DNA from 3 places in the Lactobacillus sp. M0396 genome. Region 3 is predicted to be linked to each of the others. Evidence: predicted binding sites of a transcription regulator. Region 3 holds the regulator's gene; each other region holds the start of a gene.

The links. Region 3 encodes NrdR, which represses ribonucleotide reductase genes. Its sites were predicted from a motif close to ACACNATATATNGTGT; they were not measured.
Region 1: the regulator NrdR is predicted to act here: its motif matches at 2,912-2,927, upstream of nrdJ (ribonucleoside-triphosphate reductase, adenosylcobalamin-dependent).
Region 2: the regulator NrdR is predicted to act here: its motif matches at 1,449-1,464, upstream of H3T43_RS03805 (deoxynucleoside kinase).

The regions. Positions count from the first base shown of each region.
Region 1 covers NZ_JACFQE010000009.1:33,835-40,103, forward strand. The annotation lists gene H3T43_RS09075 (DUF4430 domain-containing protein) at 1-106, opposite strand, end outside; gene H3T43_RS09080 (DUF4430 domain-containing protein) at 182-568, opposite strand; gene nrdJ (ribonucleoside-triphosphate reductase, adenosylcobalamin-dependent) at 605-2,839, opposite strand; gene H3T43_RS09090 (YjjG family noncanonical pyrimidine nucleotidase) at 3,478-4,188, shown strand; gene H3T43_RS09095 (aldo/keto reductase) at 4,252-5,115, shown strand; gene proC (pyrroline-5-carboxylate reductase) at 5,129-5,896, shown strand; gene H3T43_RS09105 (D-2-hydroxyacid dehydrogenase) at 5,985-6,269, opposite strand, start outside.
Region 2 covers NZ_JACFQE010000002.1:270,399-276,667, reverse strand. The annotation lists gene H3T43_RS03810 (deoxynucleoside kinase) at 55-744, opposite strand; gene H3T43_RS03805 (deoxynucleoside kinase) at 757-1,407, opposite strand; gene H3T43_RS03800 (ABC transporter ATP-binding protein) at 2,153-3,781, shown strand; gene H3T43_RS03795 (Asp23/Gls24 family envelope stress response protein) at 4,027-4,557, opposite strand; gene H3T43_RS03790 (DUF2273 domain-containing protein) at 4,572-4,754, opposite strand; gene amaP (alkaline shock response membrane anchor protein AmaP) at 4,766-5,320, opposite strand; gene H3T43_RS03780 (glucosamine-6-phosphate deaminase) at 5,476-6,201, opposite strand.
Region 3 covers NZ_JACFQE010000001.1:414,148-420,416, reverse strand. The annotation lists gene polA (DNA polymerase I) at 1-2,458, shown strand, start outside; gene mutM (DNA-formamidopyrimidine glycosylase) at 2,471-3,301, shown strand; gene coaE (dephospho-CoA kinase) at 3,298-3,921, shown strand; gene nrdR (transcriptional regulator NrdR) at 3,908-4,375, shown strand; gene H3T43_RS01970 (DnaD domain protein) at 4,378-5,742, shown strand; gene dnaI (primosomal protein DnaI) at 5,753-6,269, shown strand, end outside.

The sequences.
Region 1 (6,269 bases), on a different contig from region 3:
TGCTGGCATCAACCTGTTGGACGTTTTGGGTTGTTTCAAGACCTGCAAACGTAAAGGTAAAAATAGTGGCAATTCCGGTTAAAACAGATAATTTGCTTTTTTTCATATAAAAACTCCCAATCTATAAATTTTTTGTGCAAGCACTAAAATATTTCGTACTTAGTCGCTTGCACGGACTTTTTTATTTCATTTTTGCTAAAGTGAATTTTACTTTATCGTTACTTGCGACTTTTTGCTGGTTAGCACCTTTGGTAGCGTATTTTCCGTTAACGGTGTAAGTCCAGTATATTTTCTTTTTGGCATTTTGCTTTTTACCATCAATTGCAGTAATGAACCCTTTATTGCTGTCTACTTTCCAGGCCTTTTTTAGACCAGTCATAACAGTAGACTTTTTAGGAACTTTAACTGTCTTTTTTTCTGTATCTTTTTTCGTAGCTAAAACATAGCTAACAGAAATATTATTGTTTGCTTTAGGTTTTTGCTGGGTCTGATTGTTCTGACAACCGGATAAAGTAAAGGCAAAAATGGCTGCAACACTGGCAACAATTGGTAACTTGCTTTTTTTCATGATTAAAATTTCGCCTACTTAAATTATTTAAATGATTTATTTAACAGGACATGCACCGGATTCACAATCGGTTTGATCAACTAATTCCAAGTCTTTTTGATCATCATTTTGCTCAGCAAAAACTTGAGCGACATCGCCGGTAATCTGTGCTTTTCTTTCCTCGTATTTTTCTTTATCGATCGGCTCTTTTGGTGCTTGTTTGAGTGACCCGCCATAGTATGGCAACAGTGAAGTTGACTTAATTACATGACGGTATTGTTTAAAGAGTGAAGTGATCTTGTCGCCTTCGTCGCTTTGGAAAGTAACGGTACAGCTGACTGCATTATCTGACCAGTAAGTTTGCAGGAATGCTTGCGTTGCAAACTGTTCTTCAATTGAAACTGTGCCAGCTGAAGCGAAGTTTTTACTATCAGCGTGAGCAGCACGTAATGGAAATTCAACACAAGTCGTGTTTGGTGAGTATATATCTGGTTCTGAATAGTAACCGCAAGCGTCAAGTGCTTTGAGCAGCGGATCAGAAGCTTGGAATCTGATTCTTTGAATGAGGTAACCGGCATAGTGGAAGTGCATTCCCTCAGAAGCTCCAGCCAGTTTGGCAACAGTACCTGAAGGCTTAACAGTTGTGTGCTTGATTGATTCATTACAATTCAAAGTCTTACTGTATTCTTTATCAGCATCGATGACGGCTTGGTAAGCTTCAGTAACCATTTTAATTCCTTGAGGATCGTAAATTGGCTTCTTGATTTTTGCGCCAGTTTCTTCATCAATACTGTCTTCAAAGCCGGTAACAACGCGGTGACCCAAATCGTTTAACAGCCAGTCTTGGATACCTGACATGGAAACACCAATTCTCCGGTTCTTATAAATGATGTTGCGAGAAATTTCCCAGTCATAGTCACTGAAGGTTACCCGCTTAGCGAAACGAGTTGCTAATCTGAAAACGTCTTTCAGATCCCAATTTTCTTGTTCTGCAATATATGGAAATACTTCAAACAGGTTGCATGGTTCACCATTACCCAAGGAAATTTCTCCGCAAGGGTTAGTACCTTCAACGTCACCATCAATATCTTTTTGATAGCCGTCAATAATCCGGCCATAATTACGAGATAAGTCAAGGTTAACTATTCCGGGTTCACCGTTTTCTCTAATACCATTAGCTATTGGTTCGTATTCATTAAAGTTAGAGTCAATAGCTACACTGTTATTTGAGGCCCAGCGGTGGTGGTAGAGTTTATCTTTATCTTGTTTCATCGTGATAAAGTCTTGGTCAGTATTCGTACCTAAAGCGAGCTCTGCTGACCTTCTGACATTGCCGGCAACAACAGTTTTACCAATCAAATTGCAGATATCAGTACAATCAACAGAGGTTAAGTTGCTGTTAACACGGTTGTTAATGATGTTGTTAATATCAAAAAGCATTTCCACCAATGGCATTGGTCCAGAAGCAGTGCCGCCAAAACCGTGAATTTTAGCTCCGTAAGGACGAATTCTGCTGATATCGAGTACCAGTTTGGTCTTATTTTCAGAATTGGTTTGATTAAAGTGCATATCAATTAGACGAGCGTTTGCTAAAATCCAGCCCTCGCGGGTATCAGGCAAGTTGTAATAAATATAATCTGACTTATCTTCATTTTGCTTAGCCCATTCAGCTTTGTCAGTCGCACCCAACTTAACTGAATCTGCGTATGAAGCACTCTTTTTGTCAATTACGACTGCCAAGTCGATTTTATTATCAACTGCAGGAATCTTTTTAATATTGTCTTGCACAACAGAAAAGCCAACGCCGCCGCCTTTCATTAATTGGTCAAAAAGAAATGAAAAGGGCATTGAAACGGCTTCTTGTTCTTGGCCTAAATAATCTGGCACTATATGACTGTCACCATATTTTTGCGGCCGAATAGCTATGAACCAGCAATTATTCAGAGAGTCACCATTGCGCTTTTGGTAGTCTGTACCAGAAACCCACAGGTTTCTTCCAGAAGGTGTTGCACCTAAACCGTAAACCAGTTTAAATAAATCCTTAGCTTCGTTTGTTAATTCGTTGACTACTTCTGTCGAAGGAGAATCTTTGAGACGGGGATCCAAATTAATGTTGCCCTCGATTACGCGTTTAACCGTTTCGTCCCAATTTTCAGAACGATTTTTTTCAGGAAGCCATCTGGCATAGGTCCTTTTATAAGTAACCCAGCCAAGCTCTCCCCAATGGGGAGTGACATTTTGTTTCACTTGATCAATGTAACCCTGATCTAAGGTTATGCTTGTATTTTTCATGTTCAAAGTTACTCCTTAAAATTGATAAATTGTTCCACAGACACATCATCTATGGCTACAATTAGAACTATACCACAATATCTTGTATTTTCTAGAGCAAAGTTTACTCTTAAACACAAGTGAAAAGCATTAAATGATGTGCGAGTAAGTTATAGAGGGTAATAAAAAAACATATAGAATTCAGAGCAACAAAAAAGCACAATAAGTTGAATCTAGTACTTATTATGCTTGAATATATCTTTATTTTTTTAAAGTAAAACTAATGCCTAACTGCTGCGAAAAAAAGGAAGATTAAACCTAGAAAAATGATTGCAGGAATAAATAGATGAATTAAGAAAAAGAAAGCAAGAGCACAAGCTAAAAGGAAAAACAGGATTTTGACAATCCCAATTCCCATTTTGACTAAAAGCCAAATGAGAAACAAAATCAATAATAATGTAAACATGCCCAATCACCCCTTTTGCTTAAATTAAAGGATATTATATCTTATTTTGTGAAATAGCAGTAGCAATGTAAGCAAAATTTAAAAATAGTTAATTATGTCCTTTATCAGTGAAATATTGTTATAATGAATCTCCACACTAATTTTAGTGAATACGCATTATATTCTTAGGAATATTTGGAGAGGAAGAAATTGCTTGCGTTATAAACAAATAATTTTTGATGTTGATGATACTTTGATTGACTTTGCTGCTACAGAAAGTTTTGCTTTGCATAGTCTCTTTAAAGCACATCATTGGCAGTTAACTGATGAGATGCAACGTGATTACCATGCATATAATCAAGGACTGTGGCGTAAGCTGGAACAAGGCAAGATCAATTATGATCAGCTCAGTGAGATGGCTTTTACTAATTTTATTAAAGAAAATTTGGGTATTGCAGTTGATGGCTTAGAAATAATGAATGAATATCGTTCGTATTTTGGCAAGGCTCATAAATTGTTGCCCGGTGTTGTGGATACTTTGCGTTATGCCCGTAAACAAAATTATTGCTTAACGGTTTTAAGCAATGGTGAGACCTTTATGCAGAGGCATCGATTGGAATTAGCGGGAATTAAGGACTATTTTTCCTTAATTGTAACATCGCAAGAAGCTGGTTTTTCTAAACCTGATACCCGGATTTTTGATTACTTTTTTGCTCACACCAATATTGGTCCTGAAGATACAGTCTTTTTTGGTGACGGACTGCAGTCAGACATATTAGGAGCAGAAAAGTATGGTTTTGACAGCATTTGGTATAACCACCGCAGGCGCAAGAATAAGATGAATCTGCATCCGCTGTATGAAGTAACTACTTATCCGCAATTTGTAACTTTACTCAAAAGCGACTTTCAAAAACAGCTGCAGTAATTACTATCTTTTTCTGTAGAATATAGTTCAGTTCGGTATAATATTGGTGAGAGGTGAAAAATTATGACTAGTAAAATTCAATCTTTACATGACACTTATGAATTAAATAATGGCGTCAAAATACCAGTTATCGGACTGGGAACTTGGCAAACTCCTGATGGTGAAGTTGCTCAAAAAACCGTCGAGGATGCGCTAAGTCTTGGCTATCGCTTAATCGATACGGCTGCTGCTTACGGCAATGAGGAAAGTATTGGTCGGGGCATTAAACTAAGTGGGGTCAATAGGAGTGACTTATTTGTAACGACTAAGTTATGGAATGATCATCACGGTTACCAGAAAACTAAAGCTGCAATTGATGAAAGTTTAACTAAACTGGATTTAGATTATCTTGATTTGTACTTAATCCATTGGCCTAATCCGGCTCCGGTGCGTGATCACTGGGCTGAATTGAATGCGGAAAGTTGGCAGGCAATGGAAGAGGCAGTTCAAGCGGGAAAGATTCGTGCAATTGGCGTCTCCAACTTTAGACGTAAACACTTAGATGAACTTCTGAAAACTGCTAAGATTCGTCCTGCCGTTAATCAAATTTATCTTAACCCTAGTGATATGGAAGAAGACGTGACGGCTTATAATAAAGAACTTGGTATTCTGAGCGAAGCATATTCACCACTGGGCAGAGGTGGTTTGTTTGCTAATGACACGGTAGTTTCTATTGCGCAGAATTATGATAAGAGTCCGGCACAAGTTTTATTACGCTGGTCATTGCAACATGGTTTCGTTCCACTACCAAAATCAGTTCATCGCGAGCGACTAGAAGCTAATTTGCAGGTCTTTAACTTTACTATTACTGAGGCTGATATGGCAAAACTCGATGGTTTGCATGGGGCAGCCCAAGTAGCAAATGATCCAGATCAAACAGATTTTTAAAAGGTGATTGCTGATGAAAATTGGATTTATTGGAGCTGGTAAGATTGGCTCTGCGATTATTAAGGGCTTGTTAAATGCTCAAAATCCCAGTGAGGACATTTATGTCTTTAATGGTGGACGCCATCACACTGCTCAAAAAATGGCAGCTGAACTTCACTTAAGTTTGATTAATAATTATGAGGACTTTAATGCTTGTCAAGCAGTTATAGTAGCAGTAGGTAGTTCTGCCACTGAAACAATCATCAAAAATTTAGGTCAAAAATATCACGGCATTATTCTGTCAACTGGTGGTGGCGATCTGACTCAAATTAATCAAAAGTTGCCAGCAGAAACTTCTTTTGGCAAAATTGTGCCCAATACACCGGTGCAAATCGGTACCGGTATCACAGTTATCAGTTTTGTACCTGATGAAAAGCCGGCAGTAATCACTACTGTCAAAAATATTTTTACCCAAATGGGAACTGTTTACGTTGTACCTGAAAATTTGTTGGGCATATATGGTACTGTAGCTGGTTGCACACCTGCCTATGTTGATTTAATGGTTGAAGCTCTAAGTGATGCCGCAGTACAGAATGGAGTTAACCGAGCCGAATCATACGAAATCATTAACCAGATGCTTTTAGGCACAAGTAAGTTAGCACTCGCTAGTAAAAAATTGCCCGAGGAGCTAAAAGATGAAGTTACAACACCGGGCGGTTCGACAATTAGAGGCGTAACAAAACTTGAAGAAGAAGGGTTTAGGAACGCGCTGATTCAGGCGGTAAACGCTTCTGCTAATTAAAATAATCAATTAAAAAGACACCAGATAATTTTATCTGATGTCTTTTTTGACAATAAAGTGTATTTAAGAAGGGAAATAAGTTAAGAGACTAAAACTCTTTGTCTAAATCAACTGGAGTATCAGCTTTTTCACCCTTAATTAGCTTCAAGTTGTTGTCGAAAGCCTTGATAACCATGTTACGTACAGCATGAGTAGTGTAAAAGGCTGTATGTGGAGTTACCAAAACATTTGGCCGTGCAATCAAGTCAGCTAAACGTTTGTCAGGAAAGTCCTTACCACTGAAGTCACTGTTGAAAATACCAACTTCATTTTCGTAAGTATCCATTACGAAGCCAAAAACTTTACCTGAGTCAAGACCGCGAACAATTGCATC
Region 2 (6,269 bases), on a different contig from region 3:
TAAGCATGACATGAAAAAAGCCACTAGCTGTAGCTAATGACTCTTTAAAATGATTTATTGTTGCTCGATTTGAATAGCTGTAGACTTGTCCCAAGACTTAGGTAGTTTGCCCATTTCTTTTAACTTGGCAACGATTTGATCTAGTACAATTTCTCTAGCATGATCATCAGTAATGAAGTCTAGTTTGTCACCATCTATTTCTATTTTAGGAGAGTAATCGTATTTTTCATACCAGGGTTTGTAGTAACGCAAAAGTCTCTTATAGTAATCTTCCAGCGTTGCGTCGTAGCTCAGCTGTTCATAAGGACGTCCTCGTTTTTGAATCCTTTTAATCATAGTGTCATATGAAACCTTAATATGAACAAGCAAATCAGGATTTTTCTTTGGCATGTGCTTAAGTTCACCCATCATATTATTGAGCAGTTCATAATATGTATCAACTTCTTCTTTAGTAGCCCGACCAATGTCTGCATTCATTTGGAAGAAAAGGGCATCTTCATAAATTGAACGATCAAGAACGTTATTATCATCGGTTAATGCATCCTTGATACTACGAAAACGAGTGTTTAGGAAAAACACTTGGAGTAGAAATGCATATTTTTTAGGATCAGCATAAAAAAGTGGCAATACAGGATTGTTATCAACACTTTCATAAAAAGGTTTAGTTCCTAAATACTTAGCTAAAATACTGGTTAAACTGGATTTACCGGCTCCAATTGGCCCGCTTAAAACAATAACTGTCATCACGTTCCTTCTCTATTCTAAATTGCCTATTGCATGCAACTTGTCATCAATTTGACTTAAAACTTCTTTTTTGGCATCTTCATCGCAAATGAAATCATATTTATCGCCATCAATTTTGATCTTAGGAGATGCATCATATTTTTCGTACCAAGGCTCGTAATACTTAATTAGCCTGGCATAGTAATCTTTTAAACTGGGATCTGTACTGATTTGCTCAAATGAACGTCCACGTTTTTTAATGCGCTTAAGCATAGTATCCAGGGAAACATGAATGTAGATTAGTAAATCGGGTTTTTTGCTAGGATTGCCCGGCGTGTCTTCCATCATATTTTCTAGCAAACTATCATATATTTTAAATTCAGTAGGGTCTGCCACTTTACTATCTGCATTCATTTTGAAAAATAGTGCATCTTCATAAATCGAACGATCAGAAACACTGTTTTTTTCTAGAATTGCCTGGTTAATTTGTGCTAAACGGTGGTTAAGCAAGTAGATGTTGAGCAAAAAAGTATAGCGTTTCATGTCTTGGTAATATAAAGGAAGAACAGGATTATTATCAACTCCCTCGTAAAAGGCTTGTGTACCTAAGTGCTCAGCTAAAATACTAGTTAAACTGGATTTACCGGCTCCAATTGGCCCACTTAAAACAATAACTTGGATCACGTTCTTTCTTAAATACAATATATAGATTCTTATTTAGTTTAATACGAGATATAGTGGTAGACAAGGAAAAAGTAAATTTAAATTGTAGTGAAAAAGTCAAGTGATTTTGTATAATACAGAAGTAAAAAGTTGTAGATATTGTCAAAATTGAAAATTTGAACTTATGATTTTAAACTGTGTTACACGTGAAACTAAAATAAATCCTCAAAATTAAACTAATAGTTATTAACTTGCAATAGAGTTAGAGCATGATGGAAATATTTATTCTATAGCAAGCCGTACAGCTTGCATTTAGCTTTTTTATTGTTAAAGCAAACGAAGCTGAAAGCAGTTGTATAATTTAATTCAATTAAAACATGATAATGATATCTCAACTATGAAACAAAATTTTTTTAAGAATATAAAGCAGTTGCACTATTTATATACTGTTGCGAAGAAATAATTCTAAATATAAAAATTAAAAATAGATTGCTTTTATATTATAAAAACCATAAAATGATAAATAAATTATAAAGATAGTAGAAAATGCTTCAAATAAAAAGGGCAAATTAGTATGTTTCAGGCCGTAATTGGTACTTAGGGGATTTTTAGAAGGAATGCTAAAGCCCACAATAATTAAATTATTTGAGAGCCTGCAGCTTTGAAATAGGTCAAAGATTAATGTTCTTTGCAAACTGTTTCTCTCAGGAAGATATGTCATTTTAGTATTAGCTCTAAAAATAGATGTTTTGACAGGAAGTAAATCATGGACGATACTATAACAAAATTTTCGCTTTGGGCCTACATTAAACGTAATTCAGGCATGTATGTAATTCTGGCCATTTTCTATTTTGGCCGGAATTTAGCACAAATTGCTGCCAGCATTTTTAAAGGTAATGCACTTACTGCTTTGACTCAGCATAATTTAAACGGCTTTATTGTTGATACAGGTTTAAACTTGCTTAGCTGGGGCTTTTTTCTGATTTTCTTTTTTTGTAGTTCACGGTATTCCGCTGTAATCATCAAGGCTGTCGATAATTCCATTAGGAGCGCATTAGCCCATATAATTGGCCGTCAAGAGTATGAAGGCTTTAACAAACACACGGAAGCTGATTATGTTTCCTGGTTTACTAACGATATAAACCAAATTAATCAAGATGGCTTTTTCAGTTTAGAGCAAACATTTAGTAGCGCACTCCTAGGCATTATTGCCAGTGTCATCCTGTTTTTTTACCATCCACTCTTATTTGTAACCACTTTGGTTTTTGCTGTTATTATGATTTTATTTCCCCGTCTTTTTAAGAAAAAGCTGGAGGAATTATCACAAAAACAAAGCAAGCAAAATGAGGTATTAACGTCAAAAATAACCGATGTTCTTGAGGGCTTTGTCAACCTGCTCACGCTTGGTCAGCAAAAATTGCTCAATAAAATAGTTCTTGCGGTATCAGATAAGACCGGACAGGCTCGGGTTAATTACATTACAGAAATGTCCTTTTCTAATGCACTGATTAACCTGATTAGTGTATCTGCTCAAACTATTTTAACTGTTGAATCCGGATATCTGGCCTTTCACAATCAGGTTCCAATTGGTGCTATTTTAATTGTTGGTTCAATGTCCGGGAATGTCTTTGGCAGCTTGACAGAAATCAGTATTGATCTAACTTCAATTCGGGCAGTTCAGCCTATTTTTGACAAATATAATAAATTGGCTAATAAACAGGAAAAAACTGGGGATAAGAATGTTGCTCCTTTGACCCAGCAAATTGCATTTAGCAATCTTTCATTCAGCTATCCCAATAATGACAGACCTATTTTAACGAATGTTGCCGGCAGCATTAAGCAAGGGGAAAGAGTGGCCATTGTTGGTCCGTCTGGTTGTGGCAAATCAACCCTTGTAAAATTAATTGGTGGTTTGTTAACAGGCTATCAAGGTTCGCTGACTTGGGATAATGATGAATACAGCGAACTTAATTTTAGTTCGCTGCACAAGCAGATTGCTTACATTGACCAGTCTGCCTATATTTTTGACGGCAGCCTGCGTTATAACATCACTTTAGATCGGGAGACAACTGACAAAGAAGTTAATGCTGCAATTACGCGTGCCGGTCTCGAAGAGTTTGTTGCTGACAGTGCCAACGGTCTTGACACTGTTTTAAAACATGCTGGTAATAATATTTCAGGTGGTCAAAAGCAACGAATTGCGCTTGCACGACAGTTACTTAATAATCCGCAAGTTATCTTAGCCGATGAAATTACTTCAGCAATAGATGAAAAAGATGGCCAGAAAATTGAACAAAGTCTGCTTGATTTGGACAGCATCACTTTAGTCTACATTTCTCATCACTTGCGACCGGAAATCAAAAAGCAATTTGATCAAGTGATTGAATTGGGATGATAGAATAATACATCTTTTAACAACCAATTAAATAAGCTGGTGAAGCCTATTTTCGAGATTGGTAAAAACACCTACTAATAAGTATGGTTAATGAAAACAAATCAAACAGATAATTAGGTTTACCTAAAATTCAGGATAAATAAAAAAAGGGAAACCATCAAAATTGAGGTTTGCCTTTTTTGTGTAAGTATTATGATCTTTTTCTAGAATCTGCCACATAAATTTGTCGATTGAGATTGAAAATACTATTTAACTCTAGATTCTTTAGATTCCTTTTTCTTTTCTTCGGCTTTATCTTGAACTTTGTCTTTTTGATCGGTAATTTTTTCCTTTGTGTCCTGAGCAGCTCCAGTGATGCGGTCTTGTAAGCTGACAGAATCTTTTTCGTGTTGCTCTTTAGTTTTAATATCAACTACTGTGACGTTAACTTCAACAGTATCAAGACCGGTCATTTCTTTAACTTTTTCTTGAATTTTTTGCTTTATTTGATCGTATAGCTTAGTAATATCAACGCCATATTCTGCAACTATTTCAATGTCAACAGCTACTTGTTTTTTACCAACTTCAACATTTACACCTGAAGTGACATCATCGCTGTTGACAATTTTATCAGCGATATTTGAGAAAAAGCCACCGTTAACAGTTAACAAACCTTTAATATCTGATAAAGCAATGCCAACAATTTTTTGAATTACTTTTGAATCGTATTTTAAGTCACCTTTAACTTCTGGTTTTGAACTACCTTGATTTGAACTTGATTGTACCATATTGCATATACTCCTTATATATATTATTTATTCTGTAACATTTTTTTGAATACCGGCCAGTAATGTCCAACTAAAAAGCCACAGACTAACATCACGATTACAAAAATAGTTTTAAAAAATCCCAGTACCAAAAAGCAAAATGCCAGTAACACACCAATTACAGCACCGCTTATTTCTGGGAGGTATTTTTTATATTCTTCTTTCATTTTGACCTCCTTCATTGAACGCGCTTTTCAGGTTTATCTCCTTTGTGATAATTGATAAACTTGATTTTAATTTTTGGTTTTTGTTCAATTCCTAGCAACTGCTTCAGGTTCTTTTTTAATTCTTCAAGGTAATCATCAAGTAGGGCAGCAATGTTTTCACCTGGACCAAGATCTCCGCCAATTTTAATTTTAATCCGGTGTTTCGTAAGTTTAGAACTAACTTTTGCATTATTTAAATAAGGCAAGTCAGCAAGTGAATTCATTACATAGCTATTAATGGCTTTTGAAGTAACCTTAACTTGACCATCACGTTTATGAATTAAATTAAAGTTTCTCTGGACTGGCCAGAATAGGATGACAATTAAACTAACAATTAGTATTATAAAAACAATTATACTGATACCAATTAAATACCAGGCAAATATAGGATTAAGAGAACCTAAATGCGGTAATTTAATCTTTAAATATTTTTGCCAAAAACTACTGGTTTCCCATATTAAGTAACAAGGCAAAGGTAGCAGTAACAACATGCATAATACCAATAGCCATTTTTTACTCCTTTTCAACTTATCACCATCCTCTCATGGTTCACCTTAATAATAATACGGATTATTTTAACAGACTAACAATATGCACCATATGTATACAATAACAGCATGCGAAATAGTACACAAAAAAGCGATGCTTTAATGCACCGCTTTTTTAATATAATTTGAGTTAATTAATTGTTGTAATTTGTACTTAACTTGCTTGCTGCAGCTTGATCAACAATAAGAGTTACATTTTTATGCTTTTGCAAGATTGAAGCTGGGACTTCTTCAGTTACTGAACCTTCAACCATCTTTTGAACAGCTTCAGCTTTATTATCACCAAAAGCCATAATGACGATTTCTTTGGCAGACATAATATTTGCAATACCCATGCAAATTGCTGATTTAGGTACTTCGTCAATATTATTAAAGAAACGAGAGTTGGCTTTAATAGTATTCTCTGTTAATTGTACTTCGTGTGTAACAGAATCAAATGATGTACCTGGTTCGTTAAACGCAATGTGGCCATTTTGGCCTAAGCCTAATAGCTGAATATCAATCGGATTTTCAGCGATAATTTTATTATAGTCAGCAGAAGTTCCTTCTGGATCTTTAATAGCTTTAATACCATCAGGAATATATGAATGCTTGAATGGCTTTTTATCAAACAGATTTTTTTGCATAAAATAGTGATAGCTTTGATCATTATCAGGAGTTAAACCTACATATTCATCAAGGTTAATACTAATTAAGCTACTATTGTCTAGATTGCTCTTAGTCCACTCCTGGTAGAGAGTCACAGGAGTTGATCCAGTTGCTAATCCAATAACTTTACTGCCACTGTTAATACTATTCTTAAATATTTCAAAACCTTTTTTACTGCCGTTAGTCTTGTCACTTGAGATAATAACTTTCATTTTATTTGCCCCTCCATAATTGTTATCTCAATTATAAATTGGTATATGCCAATTTGTCAATAAACTTG
Region 3 (6,269 bases):
AGACTACAAAGGTGGCAGACAAAAGACTCCCTCAGAATTATCTGAACAACTGCCATACATTCAGGAGCTCTTGCATGACTTGGGTTTGTCTACATATGAGCTCGATAACTATGAAGCCGATGACATCATAGGAACTTTCGTAACTATTGGTGAAAAAGAAGGCTTTAAAGTTACGGTAGTTACAGGTGATAAAGATTTGACTCAACTGGCATCACCGCAAACCACAGTTATGGTCACTAAATCAGGGGTACTAAACTTAGAAGCTTATACACCTGAACATATGAAAAAAGTTAATGGTGTTACTCCAACTGAATTTATTGATATGAAAGCCCTTATGGGAGATAATTCTGATAATTATCCTGGAGTAACTAAAATTGGGCCAAAAAAAGCTTCACAACTTATTCAGGAATATGGTACGGTTGAAAATCTTTATGATCATATAGATGATATGAAGCCATCTAAAATGAAAGAAAACCTTATCAATGATAAGGATAAGGCTCTTTTAGGCAAAAAATTAGCTACTATTGATCGTCATGCTCCTTTAACCATTGGGATCGATGATGTTAAAAGGCGTCCTATTGACTATCAGAAATTGCGCAGATTCTATGAAAAGATGAACTTTCGTAAATTCTTGAGTGAATTAAATCCCGACGGAGAAAATCAACCACAAGATCAATCTGAAAAAACAAATGATAATGATAAAGTAGTTGATTTTACTGAACTTAAAGAAAATGACATCAATAATTTTGCTGTTACTGATGGACAAACTATTACTTTTTATCTGGGAATGCTTGGTGCTAATTATCATTTAGCTGATTTTGTCGGTTTTGCCATTAAGGTAGATAAACAAATATATATTAGCCGCAATGTCGATCTGTTAAAAGAAGCTAAACTTAAAAGTATGCTTGAAGATAAGCAAATTACTAAAAATGTGTTTGATCTAAAGCGAACAACAGTTGGGTTAAATCGTTTGGGTATTCACGCCCGTGGCATTGACTATGACATGCTTCTTGCTTCATATTTGATTAATAATGAAAATAATTCAGACGATATGGGTGAAATATGCCGGATGTATGGTGATAATTCTGTTAAAAGCGATTATGAGGTATACGGTAAAGGCAAAAGCGTTCATATTCCAAAAAATGATCAAGTTTTGTTTAGCCATCTAGCTGGTAAAATTGAGGCAATAGAAAATCTAAAAGATACATTACTGGCAAAACTAAAAGAGCACGAGCAGGATGATCTTTATGCCAACATTGAAATACCAGTTGCAAGAGTTTTATCTGTCATGGAAATAAATGGTATTAAGGTACAAGCTAGTACCTTAACTGAGCTGCAAGATGAGTTTGCTGTTGACCTTAAGAAAATGGAACAACAAATCTATGATGAAGCTGGCGAAGAATTTAATATTAATTCTCCAAAACAATTAGGCCATATTTTGTTCGAAAAAATGGGCTTAAAACCAATTAAAAAGACTAAGACTGGTTATTCAACATCTGTTGATGTTTTAAATCAGTTAAAAGATGAAAACCCAATTATTGGACAAATACTGACTTACCGGCAGATTGCTAAAATCCAATCTACCTATGTTAATGGTTTATTAGATGTTATCCAAAAAGATGGTCGCGTTCATACCAGGTACTTACAAACGTTAACTGCAACAGGCCGTTTATCCTCAGTCGACCCTAATTTACAAAATATTCCAACTAGGACAGAAGAGGGCAAGCAAATTAGAAAAGCTTTTGTGCCTAGCGAACCTGACGGCTATATTTTTTCATGTGATTATTCTCAAATTGAATTGCGGGTACTAGCACAAGTTTCTGGTGATGAGCAGATGCAGGAAGCCTTTAAAACAGGTTATGACATTCATGCTCATACCGCAATGCGCATTTTTCATCTTAAGTCAACCGATGACGTGACTCCGCTAATGCGTCGCAGAGCTAAGGCAGTTAATTTCGGTATAGTTTATGGCATTTCTGATTATGGTTTGTCTAAGAATCTTAATATTAGCAGGAAACAGGCAAAGGAATTTATTGACAATTACTTTGAACAATATCCACAAGTTAAAGAATATATGAATAAAGCTGTGCAAGTGGCACGTGAAAAAGGCTATGCGGAAACAATTATGCATAGAAGACGTTATTTACCAGATATTCATGCCAAAAATTACAATGTTCGTTCTTTTGCAGAAAGAACAGCCATCAATTCCCCTATTCAAGGTTCAGCTGCAGATATTATTAAAATAGCAATGATTAACATGCAGAAAAAATTGGATGACATGCATCTCAGGACAAAAATGGTAGTCCAGGTTCATGATGAATTGATTTTTGATGTACCAAAAGATGAATTGGAAACAATCAAAAAAATTGTGCCTGAAGTTATGCAATCCGCTGTAAGACTTGATATACCTCTTGTAGCTGACTCTGGATATGGCCACAACTGGTTTGATGCGAAGTAAGGAGTAATTTTAATGCCTGAAATGCCGGAAGTTGAAACTGTTAGGCGAACACTTCTTCCTCTTATCAAAGGAAAAACAATAAAAGAAGTAACTGTATGGTACCCAAAAATTATTACCGGAGATGCTAAAGAATTTGCAAAACAGCTAACTGGAAAAAAGATAGAAAATATAGATCGTTACGCTAAATATTTGCTTATTCGTCTCAGTGACAATTTAACAATAGTGTCTCATTTACGCATGGAAGGTAAATATCGTTTAGTCAAAATAAATACTAAAAAGGACAAACACGACCACGTGCAAATTGTTTTTAAAGATAATTCAGCATTGCGCTATAATGATGTGCGTAAGTTTGGCCGAATGCAGCTGATTAAGACGGGGACTGAAAGGGAAAAAACTGGTATTGGCAAATTAGGTGTTGAACCTAATTCAGCAACTTTTACCGTTTCGTATCTACAAAATGGTTTAGCGCGTAAAAAGAAAAATATTAAAAACACACTCCTTGACCAATCTATTGTTGCAGGTTTGGGCAATATCTATGTTGACGAGGTTTTGTGGGAAACAAAAATTCACCCGTTAAGTCAAGCCAATGCCATTCCAGCAGAAAAGATAGAGCAATTACACGACAATATTAATTCGTTAATAGAATTGGCAATTGCTGAAAGAGGTACTACAGTTCATACCTATCTGGATGCGAACGGGAAGACAGGAGGTTTTCAAAAAATGTTGCAAGTATATGGACATAAAGGCGAGCCTTGTGTGCGTTGTGGCACACCTCTTGAGAAAATTAAGGTAAATGGACGAGGAACTACTTTTTGCCCTAAGTGTCAGGTGATTTATAAATGACAAAGATTTTAGGCTTAACCGGTGGGATAGCAAGTGGTAAAAGTACTGCAGATGTTTTTTTTAGAGATAAACAAATACCGGTTATAGACTGCGATCAAATTGCTCACGATATTTTAAATAGGGACGAAAAGGAAAAGGGCTATGAACTGGTTTTAAAACATTTTGGTACAAGCATTCTTAAGTCAGATAGATCAATTAATCGTTCAGAGTTAGGACAGATTGTTTTTAACGATAAAAAACAACTTGAAGCTTTAAATGGAATTACCCATCCATTGATTTTTCAAGAAATACAAGCTAAAATTGCGCTAAACAACATGAACAAAAATTCTTTGGTTGTTGTGGATGCACCGGTTTTGTTTGAATCAAATGGTCAAAAATATTGCGATTTTACCTTATTAATTGCAATACCGGAATCACTGCAAATGAAAAGGCTAATGTTAAGGGATCATTTGAGTGAGCGTGCTGCCTTGAAGCGTATTCGCAGTCAAATGCCTTTGTCCCAGAAAGAAAAATTGGCTGATTTTGTAATTAATAATACTGGTACAAAACAAGATTTGAAATCGAAATTAGAAAAATTGCTTCTTAACATAAAAGGGGAGGACTTATATGGAATGTCCTAATTGTCATAAAAATGCCTCAAAAGTCATTGATTCACGACCCAGTGATGAAAATCGCGCGATCAGACGTCGGCGTGAATGCGAAAACTGCGGCTTTCGTTTTACCACATTTGAACGAGTTGAAACTACTCCTTTACTAGTGATTAAGAATGATGGTACTCGCGAACCTTTTAATCGAAAAAAAATTTTACATGGTGTGATGGCGGCTGGTCAAAAACGGCCGATATCAAGTACACAATTTGAAGAACTAGTCGATCATGTAGAAAACAAAGTCAGACAACAGGGGGTTAGCGAAATTTCTTCGAAAAAAATTGGTCAACTAGTAATGGATGAGCTGGCAACAATTGATGATGTTGCTTATATTCGTTTTGCTTCTATTTATCGTGAATTTAAAGATATGTCTAGCTTCATGAAAACAATGGAAGATATGATTGCAAAAAGGGAAAAGGGTAATTAATTATGTTTGAGACAAATAATCCCAAACAGCCTTTTTTCATTACCAACAGGGTGGATATTTTTCCCAAAGATTTGCGCATATTAATTAAACTATATCAACCTCTTATTGGCTCTCTTCCTTTAGCACTCTATTTAAGTTTGAATGAAGATTATAATGCACAGGCAATGCTTTCTGATGCTAAGGGAATTTATACTCTTCAAGAACAGACAGATTGTGATATAAAAAAATTATTTAATGCGTTGCATAAGCTTGAAGCTGTTGGTCTGATTCAAACGAGTTTGCTTGACAACAAGATCATGGGTCATGTTTTGTGTTTCGAAATTAAAAATGTTCCAGCAAGCAGTGAATTTTTTTCAACTGCTCTTTTAGCTAGTTTATTAAAAGAAAAAGTTGGTATAACTGCTTTTAATAAATTAAGTCACGAGTTTGCAAGAGAGGCTAAACAAAACCGGAGCGAATTAAGTGGCATCAAGGGAGCACCCAATATTTCTGCTTCCTTTATGGATGTTTTCCATTTATCCGATCAAGAAGCAATAGATCCTTCAATTGAGGTCAAAGAAGCTGCTCGAGAGAATAATTATTCTGCGAGCGATTATGCTACTGTCAATGATCAAGATAATATTGACTGGGATTTTATGAAACAGCAATTTGAAATTTATCAAATTGCTGGCAGCGAAATTGATCAGAATAGAGAAGCTATTCGAGCTGTCATGCGTATATACGGGCTTTCAGAACAGGAATTTGTCGATGAGGCAATACCATGCTTGCATGGTGACTATCATTTAAATATGCGAGAAATAAAGCAAACTATTGCAAACAGCATTCATGGCAGCGATACTCGCAGGCATTTGCAAAACAGGGCTAAAATACCCGACAAATTTGATGAGAGTAATAGTCAATTTAATCAAGAAGAACAAAAGCTATTGCAGAAAGCACAGGCTGATACTCCAGCGCAGTTTTTGTATCATTTAAAAACTGAGAAAAATGATTATGTTGATGCGAGTGAATATCAAGTGTTAGACAGTCTATATAATGACAAGGGAATATCAGCGGAATTACTTAATATTCTGACATATGCTTGTTTAAAAAGCGGTCCCAACATTTCTTTTCGCTTAGCAAACAAAATTTTGCATGATTGGCTGCAACATGGTGTTAAAACTGGTGCTCAGGCCTTAGATTATATGGCAAAGAGAAAAAAGACCCAAGAACAAAGGCAGAGCAAGCGCTATAACAGATTTGTTTCCAGAAAAACGGTTGAAAAGGGCACTGATTGGAACAAGCAAAAGCCAAAAGTAAAATCTGATGTCTCAAGCGCAGAGCTAAAAGAATTTTTCAAGAATTTTGAAGATAAGAACGGCATGAAGTAGGTGAAATAAAATGCAACCCATTAAAAAATTTATGGCTAAAGGACAAACTGCTAAAGCAGAAGACGAGAGTACCGCTAAAATTAAGCAAAAAGTTTTGGCTGAACCTAAAGTGCAACAATTTATCAGTCAGCACCGAGCACAACTTAATGACAGTATAATTGATAAAAGCCTTCCCAGTCTTTTTGAATTTTATCTGAGCCAACATAAAAAAGATCCGGTGACCAAAGGATATTATCCGGATTTGATAATGAATAAAAATGCCATTAGTCTTAAATTTGTTCCTGAAGACAGTAAACTGATTCATGACCAGGAAATTAATATTAAAAAGCACTTGCGTTTAATTAACTTACCCGAAGGTTTGCATGATGTTCGCTTAAGTCAAATTGAAATGACACCAGAAAGAGCCGAGGTAATGACTGCTATTCAGCGTTTTTTATATCAATATTCTCAAAATATCCACCAAAAAGGTCTTTATCTATCCGGTAATTTTGGCATTGGTAAAACGCATATTTTAGCGGGGCTGGCAA